3 regions of the Streptomyces sp. NPDC054770 genome follow, and region 3 is predicted to be linked to each of the others. Evidence: riboswitches for the same ligand, from Rfam matches in the RefSeq annotation. Region 3 holds a riboswitch; each other region holds the start of a gene.
What was found. A riboswitch is a leader RNA that binds a small molecule or an ion and turns the genes downstream of it on or off. The one in region 3 is predicted to bind cyclic di-AMP.
Positions count from the first base shown of each region.

Region 1: it holds a riboswitch for cyclic di-AMP, as region 3 does, so the genes downstream of both, ACWGKQ_RS17990 (C40 family peptidase) here and ACWGKQ_RS09130 (transglycosylase SLT domain-containing protein) in region 3, are expected to answer to the same signal.
Region 2: it holds a riboswitch for cyclic di-AMP, as region 3 does, so the genes downstream of both, ACWGKQ_RS06230 (NlpC/P60 family protein) here and ACWGKQ_RS09130 (transglycosylase SLT domain-containing protein) in region 3, are expected to answer to the same signal.

Region 1 is NZ_JBSHBL010000018.1:6,439-10,208, forward strand. Features, by position in the region: gene ACWGKQ_RS17975 (DUF397 domain-containing protein) at 1-193, opposite strand, end outside; gene ACWGKQ_RS17980 (helix-turn-helix domain-containing protein) at 203-1,063, opposite strand; gene ACWGKQ_RS17985 (ATP-binding protein) at 1,276-1,734, shown strand; gene ACWGKQ_RS17990 (C40 family peptidase) at 1,768-2,241, opposite strand; cyclic di-AMP (ydaO/yuaA leader) riboswitch at 2,245-2,426, opposite strand; gene ACWGKQ_RS17995 (hypothetical protein) at 2,791-3,099, opposite strand; gene ACWGKQ_RS18000 (ATP-dependent Clp protease proteolytic subunit) at 3,107-3,742, opposite strand.
Region 2 is NZ_JBSHBL010000004.1:181,570-185,339, reverse strand. Features, by position in the region: gene ACWGKQ_RS06235 (class I SAM-dependent methyltransferase) at 166-975, shown strand; gene ACWGKQ_RS06230 (NlpC/P60 family protein) at 1,010-2,158, opposite strand; cyclic di-AMP (ydaO/yuaA leader) riboswitch at 2,167-2,337, opposite strand; gene pcrA (DNA helicase PcrA) at 2,651-3,770, shown strand, end outside.
Region 3 is NZ_JBSHBL010000007.1:31,547-35,316, forward strand. Features, by position in the region: gene ACWGKQ_RS09125 (polyprenyl synthetase family protein) at 1-546, opposite strand, end outside; cyclic di-AMP (ydaO/yuaA leader) riboswitch at 1,736-1,933, shown strand; gene ACWGKQ_RS09130 (transglycosylase SLT domain-containing protein) at 1,937-2,425, shown strand; gene ACWGKQ_RS09135 (HAD family hydrolase) at 2,439-3,245, opposite strand; gene ACWGKQ_RS09140 (hypothetical protein) at 3,395-3,770, shown strand, end outside.

The sequences.
Region 1 (3,770 bases), on a different contig from region 3:
TCTCGGGGGAGAAGAGCAGCGCGGGTCCTGCCGGAGCCTTGGAGTCGCGTACGGCGAGCAGTCCGGCCGACGGGCCGGAGCGCGGCCGTGCCGTCTCCACGCAGTTGTTCGCTCCGGTGCTGTAGCTGCTGCGCAGCCACCGCAAACCGTGCAGATCAGCACTTGAAGGTACGTTCCGAGGCAGTGCAGTCATGGTGCCTCCTTACGCGCCGTCAGCTATCCCGGCGATGTAATCCAACGAGTCCTCGGGCGAAAGGGCGTGGATCCGGAGCGTGTCGAAGGCCTCCGTGTAGGCCTGGAGGTCTTCTTTCCGCTCCAGGTAGAGGCTACTCGTCAACTGGTCGATAACAACCACGTCCAGATCAGAAGTGCTCGGAAATGAGAAGATTACGAAAGGCCCGGTGATGCCGACATGCGCCCCGGCCGCGAACGGCAGTACCTGGAGCCGCACTTGGGGCAACCGGGCCGCCTCCATCAGCCGCGCCAGCTGCCGCGCCATCACGCCGGGACCGCCCACCTCCCGGCGCAGCACGGCCTCGTCCAGGACCGCGCTGAGCTTCAGCGGCGGATCGTTTCGCAGCACGTCCTGCCTGGCCAGACGCACCTCCACCAGGGCGTCCAGGGCCTCGTCGTCACGCCCGTCGACGGCCGCCCGGGTCACCGCACGCGCGTACTCCGGGGTCTGCAGCAGCCCCGGCACGACCGAGGTCTCCAGCGTGCGCATCGCGCTGGCCTGCGACTCCAGGCTGATGAAATCACGGTAGGCGGGCGGCAGTACGCCACGATAGGCGTGCCACCAGTGGTGCCGTCCCGCGGTGTCCTCAGACCCCGCCAACACCAGGAGCAACTCCCGCAGTTGCCCCTCGACCACGCCGTAGGCGTCCAGGAGTAACCGCACATCGGCCGGTTTCACACCGCTGGCGCCGGTTTCGATCCGGCTCACTTTCGACTGGTGCCAGCCCACCAGACGGGCGGCCTGACCGCTCGTTAGGCCGGCGCCGGTGCGCAGTGTGCGCAGTTCGGCGCCCAGTTTCCGGCGGCGTACCGCGGGACCGTTCTGCATGGGCTACTCCTTACTCCTTCCGAGCCGCCCAAATACGGTCTGAGGTAGCAGAGTTCACCGCTTCGAGCGACAGATATATGCATATCTTGGTGGATCGCTCCCCGTGACCGGCCCGGTAATGGCAGTCTGGCGAAGAAGCACCAGTCCGGGACCGTACTCGAACCATCCGCACCGTGTCGGACTCCGGTCCCGAGGAAAGGGACGACGTCGCCATGGCAGACCACCTGGAAGCATCCGTCACCCTGCCGAGCGATCCCGCCTCGGTCTCCGCCGCCCGCTCCTATGTGCTGGACACCCTCGCCGAGTGGGGACTGCCACCGGAGACGGAGACCGCGGACACCATCCGCCTCATCGTCTCGGAACTCGCCACCAACGCCGTGCAGCACACCTTCGGGCAGTCACCCACCTTCACGGTGGACCTGGTGCTCGACCGTGACGAACAGCTGCGCATCGGCGTCACGGACAGTCATCCGCGCTTCCCCAAGAGACTTCCCGCCGCGGTCCAGCAGGACAACGGGCGCGGCATGGTCATCATCCGCTGGCTGACCGCCGAGTGCGGCGGCAAGCTCCGGGTGCGCCCCACCCGGGAGGGCGGCAAGACCGTCTCCATCGAACTCCCCTGGACGGTCCCGGCGGGCACCGTCACAGCGGCCGGTCAGCAGGAGCCGTAGCCCCGAGCCCTGCCGGCCGGCCGCTGGAACGGGTCAGCTGACCCGGCCGTACCAGACGCTGCGCGTCCAGATCTTCTGGAGCCTCACCACGTCCCCGGTCTTCGGGGCGTGCCAGATCTTTCCCTTCCCGGCGTAGATGCCGACGTGGTACACGCTGGAACCCGAGTGGAAGAAGACCAGGTCCCCGGCCTTGCGGTTGCCGGCCGAGATGTGACGGGTCTTGTTGTACTGCTGGGCCGCGGTACGCGGCAGCTTCTTGCCCGCCTTCTTGAACGAGTACAGCGTGAGCCCCGAGCAGTCGAACCTGTTCGGACCGGTGGCTCCCCACCTGTACGGCGCGCCCTTCTTCGAGGCAGCGACCTGAAGTGCCTTCGTCGCCATCGTGGCGGCCGAGGCGTCGGAGGCGACACCCGGGATCACGATCGAGCCGCCCACGGCGGCGATGGTCAGCGCCGAGGCCGTACCGGCCCGGGCCATCAGCGACGGAACACGATTGAGCGCAGTCATGCGCAACCCTTCGTCAGCCGCCTGTGAAGGATGACCTGTCGGATTCGGGCTGGCGAAGTTGCCCGGCCGTGTTGCCACGGCTTCACCCCAAGGGCTGCTCGGTCCGGTCGTGGCGCGACCGTTCCGGCGACCCGGCTTGCTTGGGTCCTCCACTCCTGCCGATGCACTTCTGTCGACGGGTCAATCCGGGCGGCGGCAGGACTCGGCGTCCGCCCGGACCGCCCCGCCGCTGTGGCGGGGGCTTGTCGTCAGACAGGGATCTTCACGCACTCGTGTCCGAAAATCCCAATGGAATCGGGGATTTGTGGGGTTACTCACCACCCACCCGTTCGGGTGGACAGTGCTGTGTTCGATTCTCCGTCAACTGCCCTGCGTAGCCCCGGACCTGCGAGGAAGCTGTTCGCGGGCACCCCCGCGCAGGCAACCTGAGCGGCCCCCGCGGGCAGGTAAAACCACGCCACACTCCGCCGAACGGCGGTAACCCCTTTGGGTCGTTTCGACTCCGGCCCGGTCGCGCCGTCGACGCGCCGGACCGGAGTCCGGCGGGTCTCACCGTACGCAGTCGGGCGGGAGTGCGACGCGAGCGGTCCGGCGCTCGCCGTCGAGCACCCGCAACGCCCGTGCCAGCGTGTCCCCGTGGAGCTCCGTCTCGCCCCGCAGATGCATCAGGGCCAGCGCGTCACGCAGCTCGGACGCCGCGCGCACCAGCGCCTGCGCGGCGCGCAGCGCGCGGTAGGTGTCCTCGTTCTGCGCCGGATTGATCCGGCCCAGTAGATCCACCACGTCCAGGTAACGGTCGATCAGCTCGCCCTCGGCGCGGGTCAGCGCGGGCAACGGCGGAAGTTCCGGGGGCAGCATCGGCGGCTCACCCCGCGTCCGGCAGGCCGAGCGAGGTCCGGCGGCTGGGCACGACTCGGTCCACCAGTCCGTAGGCCAGTGCTTCGTGTGCGTCCAGGACCAGATCCCGCTCCAGATCCCGGTGCACCTGCTCCGCCGTGCGCCCGGTGTGCCGGACGAGGATCTCTTCGAGCAGCGCCCGGACCCGCTCCAACTCCTCGGCCTGGATGAACAGATCACTCGGTTGGCCCTGTACCGGTTCCGGCAGCGACGGCTGCTGGAGCACGATGCGGGCGCCGGGCAGCACGGACCGCTTGCCCGGTGTGCCGGCCGCGAGCAGCACCGCCGCCGACGCCCCGGCCTGCCCGAGGCAGATCGTCTCCACGTCGCAGCTCACGTACTGGACGGTGTCGTAGATCGCGGCCATCGCGCTGAACGACCCGCCCGGGGAGTTGATGTACAGCGAGATGTCCCGCTCCGGAGCCGCGTACTCCAGGTACATGAACTGCGCCATCACGTCGTTGGCCGAGGTCTCGTCGACGGGCGTGCCGAGGAAGACGATCCGCTCCTCCAGCAGCTTCGAGTACGGATCCAGGGTGCGCTGCCCCGTGGCCGTTCGTTCCGTGAACTCGGGCAGGACATAGCGGGCGGACGGTCGGGTCATGGCGTACCCCTCCTCATGGCTGGACGTC
Region 2 (3,770 bases), on a different contig from region 3:
CGGCAGGAACGGGCCACGCGCGCGTGCGGCCCGAAAACCGCGCGGTCGCGGGACAGCGGCAGCGGAAGCCGTCCGCCTTCCAAGCCGTCCGCGCTGATCAGACGGTGGGCTAGGGTCGTGACGACACGTCGATCTCGGCTGAGGTCAGGGAGGGCGCCGGTGACGATGACGACGTTCGACAAGAGTGAGCGGTTGATCTGGGCGGGCCGGGGGGCCGCTTATGCCGGAAGCTTCGCCAAGCTGTGCGCCCATCCGGTGTCGCGGTTGCTCGATGCCGCCGAGGTCGGACCAGGCGCGCGGTTGCTGGACGTGGGGACCGGGCCGGGGACGGTCGCCGCGGCCGCGTGTGTCCGGGGCGCGACGGTGACGGCCGTGGATGCGGAGCCGACCATGGTCGAGTTGGCTGTTCAGGCCGCACCCGCGGCTGATGTGCGGGTGGCCGTTCTTCCCGCGCTTCCCTTCGCCGACGGAGAGTTCGACGCCGTCGTGGCCAACTTCGTTCTGAACCATGTGGGCCGGCCCAAAGTGGCGCTGGCTGAGCTGCGCCGTGTGGTGCGGCCCGGCGGCTGGATCGCGTTGACGACATGGGCGGCGCCGCCGGCGCCGGGACAGGCTCTGATCGGCCGTGCGATCGAGGCCGCGGGTGCGGTGCGCCCACCGCATCTGCCCGCAGGGCTGGCTCCTGAGGATGATTTCCCCCGTGACGAGAGCGGCCTGACCGGGCTGATGGACGCGGCGGGGCTGCGCGAGGCGGAGTGCGCGACCTTGCGTTGGGATCACCGCGCGAGCGCCGACGAGTGGTGGAGCGGTCCTGCGAGCGGAGTGGCGTTCGGCGGGCAGCTGGTGCAGAGCCAGACACCCCGGATCCGCGCCGAGATCAAGCGTCACTTCGATGTGTTCAGTTCGGAGTTCGCTGCCGAGGACGGTCTGCTGGCCCTGCCGCATGCGGCCCTGCTCGCGCGCGGGCGCCGCTGACCCGGGCGTCTGCAGATGCCGGCCTGCAGTCGGCTCAGGCCGGGCGTACCACGCTGTGGATGATCGACTCGCCGCCGTAGTAGATCGACTCCTCCCGGACGTAGGCGCCGGGCTTCGGGGCGTGGATCATCATGCCGTTGCCGATGTAGATGCCGACGTGGCTGACGTCGTCGTAGAAGAAGACCAGGTCGCCGGGTCGGGCGTCGGCGAGGGAGACGGTGGTGCCGGCGTTCACCTGGTCGTAGGTGGTGCGCGGCAGGGAGACGCCCGCGGCCTTCCAGGCGGCCTGGGAGAGCCCGGAGCAGTCGTAGGAGCCGGGGCCGGTGGCGCCCCAGACGTACGGCTTGCCGATCTGTGCGCGGGCGAAGGCGATCGCCTTGGCGGCCTTCGTGGCGTAGGCGGAGGAGGAGCCGCTCGACGTGCCGGAAGAGGAGCTGCCCGATGCGGCGGACGACGACGTCTCCTGCTCGGCGGCCGCGGCCTGCTGCTTCGCCAGCTCCGCCGCCTTGCGGGCCGCCACCTCCTCCTGCTGCTTCTCGATCGCCGCCAGCCGCGCCTTCTCCGCGGCCGTCAGCTGCGACAGCAGCTCCCGCGCGGAGGCCAGCTTCGTCTGGACGGTGGTCTTGGCGGTCTTGAGGTCGTCCTGCGTCTCGGTGAGCGTTTCGAGGCTCTTGGCGGCCTCCTGCCGCTTCCTCATGGTCGCGGACTGCTGGGTGACGTAGTCGTCGACCGCGCCCTTCTGGCGTGCGGTCAGCCGGCTCATCAGCTGGTCCTGGTCGAAGTAGTCCTGGGGACTGTCCGCGAGCAGGAAGGTCGCCGTGTCGGGGGCGGCGGCCCCGGTCCGGTACTGGGCCGCGGCGAACGAACCCAGCTCCTCACGCGCCTTGTTCAGCCGGTCCGTGCGCTCGGCGACGTCGTCGAGCAGGGTGTCGACCTGCTTGCGCTGCCGGCCGGTCCGCTCCTTGGCGGCGTTGTACTTCTCGGTCGCCGACTCCGCCTGCCGGTAGAGCGAGTCGACCTTCTTCTCGACCTCCTCCAGGCTCGGCTTGCCGTCCTCGGGGGGCGCGGCCTCGGCCGTCTGGGAGAACAGGGCCATGGAGGTGAGGGCGGCGGTGGCCAGCGCGGGGGTGCGTATGCCCGCCGCGCGCGTTCCTGACGGCCGGGACTTGCGGTGCGACGCCAACGGAGGCGACTCCTTCCACGTTCCGCCTACCGAGTTAGCTGTCGGGTTCGGGCGGGTGGTTCGGAAGGGTTGCCCTACGGTCCGCTCCCCGGAGGGGAGTCGGGACCGATTCACCCCGGGATCGGTGGGTCCCCGGCTCCGGATGCGCGGCGGCGCCCCGGACTCGGCGGAGGCCGTGCGGCCCGGCGACGTTCGCCGGTGGGGGTCGCGCGGCCCGCCTCGCACGCTAACCAACTCGTGTGGCCTCTGTGAAGGTTGATGTGCGATATGCCCGATACATTTTCGTGACCTTGTTGTTAGAACTTGTTAAGGCAAGGTCATCTGGGACGGTATGAGTGACTTGTTCGGAAGGGTGCCGCTGGTTCGCGCTGGGGGAGTGCGGCTCCGTGCTCCGCGCCGACCTGCCGTGACGGAGCGGAACCGGTCGGTCACCCGGGCGAGTTTTCGGGGCGGCGACCGGTTGTCGGTGGGGCGCCCTAGACTCGGAGAGCGATGAGCAGCCTCTTTGACGACAGCTTCCTGGCGAGCCTCCAGGCCCCCCGCGGCCATGACGAGGAACCCCCGCCGCCGCCCGAGGACGAGCACGCTCCGGAGTCGATTCCGGACGATCTGTTCGGCGGGAAGTTCGACGTGCCCCCGGACCGAGACGCCTACTACCGCGACGGCGCCGCCCGCCCGGCCCTGGACCCGGCCGCGCTCCTGGACGGGCTGAACGACAACCAGCGGGCGGCCGTGGTGCACGCCGGCTCCCCGCTGCTCATCGTGGCCGGCGCCGGTTCCGGCAAGACGCGCGTGCTCACCCACCGCATCGCCCACCTGCTCGGCGCGCGCCAGGTGCACCCGGGCCAGATCCTCGCGATCACCTTCACCAACAAGGCCGCGGGCGAGATGAAGGAGCGGGTCGAGCACCTCGTCGGCCCGCGCGCGAACGCGATGTGGGTGATGACCTTCCACAGCGCCTGCGTGCGGATCCTGCGCAGGGAGAGCAAGAAGCTCGGCTTCACCTCCTCCTTCTCGATCTACGACGCGGCCGACTCCAAGCGCCTGATGGCCCTGGTCTGCCGCGACCTGGACCTCGACCCCAAGCGCTACCCGCCGAAGTCCTTCAGCGCCAAGATCAGCAACCTGAAGAACGAGCTGATCGACGAGGAGGACTTCGCCGCCCAGGCCGCCGACGGCTTCGAGAAGACCCTCGCCCAGGCCTACGCCCTGTACCAGTCGCGGCTGCGCGAGGCGAACGCCCTCGACTTCGACGACCTGATCATGACGACGGTCAACCTGCTGCGCGCCTTCCCGGACGTCGCCGAGCACTACCGCCGCCGCTTCCGGCACGTCCTGGTCGACGAGTACCAGGACACCAACCACGCCCAGTACGCCCTGGTGCGCGAGCTGGTCGGCACCGGCGCGCCCGACCTGCCCCCCGCCGAGCTCTGCGTCGTCGGTGACGCCGACCAGTCGATCTACGCCTTCCGGGGCGCGACGATCCGCAACATCCTCCAGTTCGAGGAGGACTACCCGAACGCGACGACGATCCTCCTCGAACAGAACTACCGCTCCACGCAGACGATTCTGAGCGCCGCCAACGCGGTCATCGAGCGCAACGAGTCCCGCC
Region 3 (3,770 bases):
CGAGCCGGTCTTGCCGCCGAGCACGTCGAGGTAGTGCTCGACCGGGTCACGGCCGTCCGACGGGCCCGCCGTCTCCAGGATCTGGCCGGTCACCAGCCGTTCGAAGGCGAGGGCCTGGACCCGGACCGCCTCGGGGCCCAGGTCGGCGAGGATCTGGGAGGCGCGGGCGAAGAGGAAGTCGCCGGTGAGGACGGCGAGCGAATTGCCCCAGCGGGTGTTGGCACTGTCGACGCCGCGCCGCACGGAGGCCTCGTCCATGACGTCGTCGTGGTACAGCGTGGCCAGATGGGTGAGTTCGACGACGACGGCCGACGGCACGACACCGGGCGCGTACGGGTCGCCGAACTGCGCGGCGAGCATCACCAGCAGCGGGCGGAACCGCTTGCCTCCGGCCCGTACGAGGTGCTGCGCGGCCTCCGTGATGAACGGGACCTCGCTCTTGGTGGCTTCTAGCAAGCCTTCCTCGACAGCCGTCAATCCGGCCTGGACATCGGCTTCCAGAGCCTGGTCCCGCACGCTCAGCCCGAACGGCCCGACGACGGTCACGAGGGGTCTCCTGTCTGCTGGTGTCTACTGGCGATTACGCGGTTTGTCGATAGGTCGCTGCCCTCACTCAAGTCAGCGTATCCGGTCAGGTTTCGATCACCGATAGCGCCCACGGTTACACCCCGGGCGCTATCAGATCACGACCGTTATGTTTTTGATCAGCCGATACGACCTGACATCTACTGACTTAACAGGAAGTGCGGACAGTTGTCCCGAACCTCGGCTCCGACCGTGTCCGGACGGCCGTCCGGCGGCGAGCCTCCCGGACGAACCTCCCGACTGACTACTGCCCGGAAACGGCCCCGCCTCTCCCGGCCGACGTCACCTGCCCGGGCGTACCCCCTCGGCCGCCCACCGAATCCGGCCGTGGCACCCGGTGCACGAACGGCGGCACCTCATACACAGGTGTACATCCTTCTTCCACCACGACCTCCGCGCCTCCTGACTTACACCCTCCGCGCCTCCTGACCCACCCCGCGGCCTTCCACGCCGGACCACGGGAGCATCGACACCCGAACCGCCCACGACCGCCGCCGCGGCCCGCTCCGCGGACGGCTGCCATGACAACGACGCGCACCACGGCGGAGGTTCCGCCTTCACGACGGACACGCACACCGGGAGATCCCGCCGTCCTGGCCGCCTTTCCCCCACCCCCCACGTGACGAGTTTCACGTGCGCACCCGGCAGCCCAACTTCCCGGCCACCCCCGGCCGGTGGCACGCGCGCGTAGCCGACGCTTCCGAAGTTGACGGGGGCCGCACCGGAGAGGCACCCGATCGAGCGAACAAGGCCGCCGCCGACAGACGTCCACCTCGCCACACCACCTCGACTTATCCGAAATTCACTATAATCCGACAATTCGGACTCATCATCGAAATGAAGACACCGGGACATTCCGTCGAACCAGGAAATAGAGGGATTCAACGAATCCCTCTTGTCTGATTTGCCGCTATTGCGGTTTCGTGAGGTAGGTCACGAAAGGCCAGGCGGGGCAGAGCCGGTAAGGCGACCCTTCCTTCCCTTTCCCTGCGGGCCAGTTGAGGGTTGGCAGCCGCAAAGGATCAAGTGCCTCATAGGCCTCACTCCAAGCTCAATCGGTGTGTTGTGCGCATCAGGTACTTGTTCCGGACATGTGCTCTCGCATACGTTCCGGCTCGCCGGGCGGACGCCGAATCCTGCCGCCGCCCGTCGTAACCCATCGACGAGTTCATTCGCACGGCAGGAGCGGGGGACCCAGGTAAGCCGCCGGACCGGGCGACCGACGTCACGGACAGACGTCGTTCCGGAACGGCTAGGGGTGAAGTCGCATCGCCTTCGGGCGGTACGACCGGGCACTCCCCGGGCCCGAACCCGACAGCTCACCTCGCAGGCGACGGAGAGGAACAACGCCATGCTTGTTGCCGCCCAGCACCGCACTCCCCGCCGTAACCGCATCATCCGCACGCTCGTCGTCGCCGGCACCGGCGCCGCCGTCCTTGCCCTCCCGCTCATCGGGGCGACCACCGCCTCCGCCGCCGGGTCCTCCACCTCGACCGCCTCGACGACCCTCGCCGGGTACCCGAACAACCTCGACGGCTGGATCCGCGAGTCGCTCGCGATCATGAGGGAGAAGAACATCCCGGGCAGCTACAACGGCATCTACCGCAACATCATGCGGGAGTCCTCCGGCAACCCGCGGGCCATCAACCTCTGGGACTCCAACGCGGCCAAGGGCATCCCGTCCAAGGGCCTGCTCCAGGTCATCGACCCGACGTTCAACGCCTACCACGTGGCCGGCACGTCGTTCGACATCTACGACCCGGTCGCGAACATCACCGCCGCCTGCAACTACGCCGCCGCGCGGTACGGCTCTATGGACAACGTCCACGGCGCGTACTGACCGACGCTCCGCGTCAGTTGAAGAGTCTTTCGAGGACGACGGCGATGCCGTCGTCCTCGTTCGACGCGGTGACCTCGTCGGCCCGCGCCTTCAGTTCGGGATGAGCGTTGGCCATGGCCACCCCGTAGGCCGCCCACTCGAACATCGGGATGTCGTTGGGCATGTCCCCGAAGGCGATGGCCTGTGCGGGGCGCAGCCCCAGATGGCCGGCGGCCAGCGCCAGGCCGGTCGCCTTGGTCACCCCGCACGGCTGGAGCTCGACGGTCCCCGGCCCCGACATGGTGACCGTCGCCAGCGACCCGACCACCGCGCGGGCGGTCGCCGCCAGTTCGTCGTCGGACAGGGTGTGGTGCCGCAGCAGCACCTTGCTGATGGGCGCGCACCACAGGTCGTCCCGCCGGGCGACGCGCAGCGCCGGCAGGGTGGGGTGGGGCATCAGGTAACCAGGCTCGATGAGCGTGAGCCCGTCAACGCCGTCCTGGTCGACCGCCGCGTACACCTGACCGACCTCGGCCTCGATCTTGCCGAGCGCGGTCTCCGCCAGCTCCCGGTCCAGGGTGACCGACCACAGCAGCCGGTCCGCGCCGGCGTCGTACACCTGCGCGCCCTGGCCGCAGACCGCGAGTCCCGTGCAGCCGAGGTCGTCGAGGAGCGGGCGCACTCTCGGTGCGGGACGGCCGGTGACCACGAGGTGCCGGGCACCGGCCCGGCCGGCCCGCGCGAGCGCGGCGAGCGACCGCTCCGAGAGGGTGTCGTCGGCACGCAGCAGCGTGCCGTCCAGGTCGGTGGCGATCAGTGAGTACGGGGAGGGTGCGACCATGATCAGAGAATACGGACAGCACGCCGCTGGGACTCACTGTGCGTTTCGGCCTCAAGTGACGCCCGCCTCCGCCGTGATGGGGCCGTTGTCAGTGGCGGGCGTTACGTTCTCGGTGAGTCGGTTTCGCTGATCTGACGGGGGCGCTGGTGATGGCTGACGGGCAGGGGGACTTCCGGGCATATCTGCTGGAGGCGGCGACCGGGGTGCTGGAGCGGTTCCCGCTGGAACTGCGGCCGGAGATCTACGCGCTGTCCTTCCGCATCTGGCGGGTCGACGACGACAACCGCAGACCCTTTGTGGCGATCGGCTACAACACGGAGATCCAGTACGAGGCCGAAAGACGCCCCGACGACCCGGGCGAGGCCCGCTGGAACTACGCGTGCTGGCTCCTCGACGGCTTCGAGACGCTCGGCAACTGCCCCGAGGACCCGGTCGGCGGTGCGCTGTACGTCGAGGAGGTCCGGCGGCTCGGAATCTGGTTCGACGGGGACGGCGACGCCGCCGAACTGGACGCCGCACGCGAGC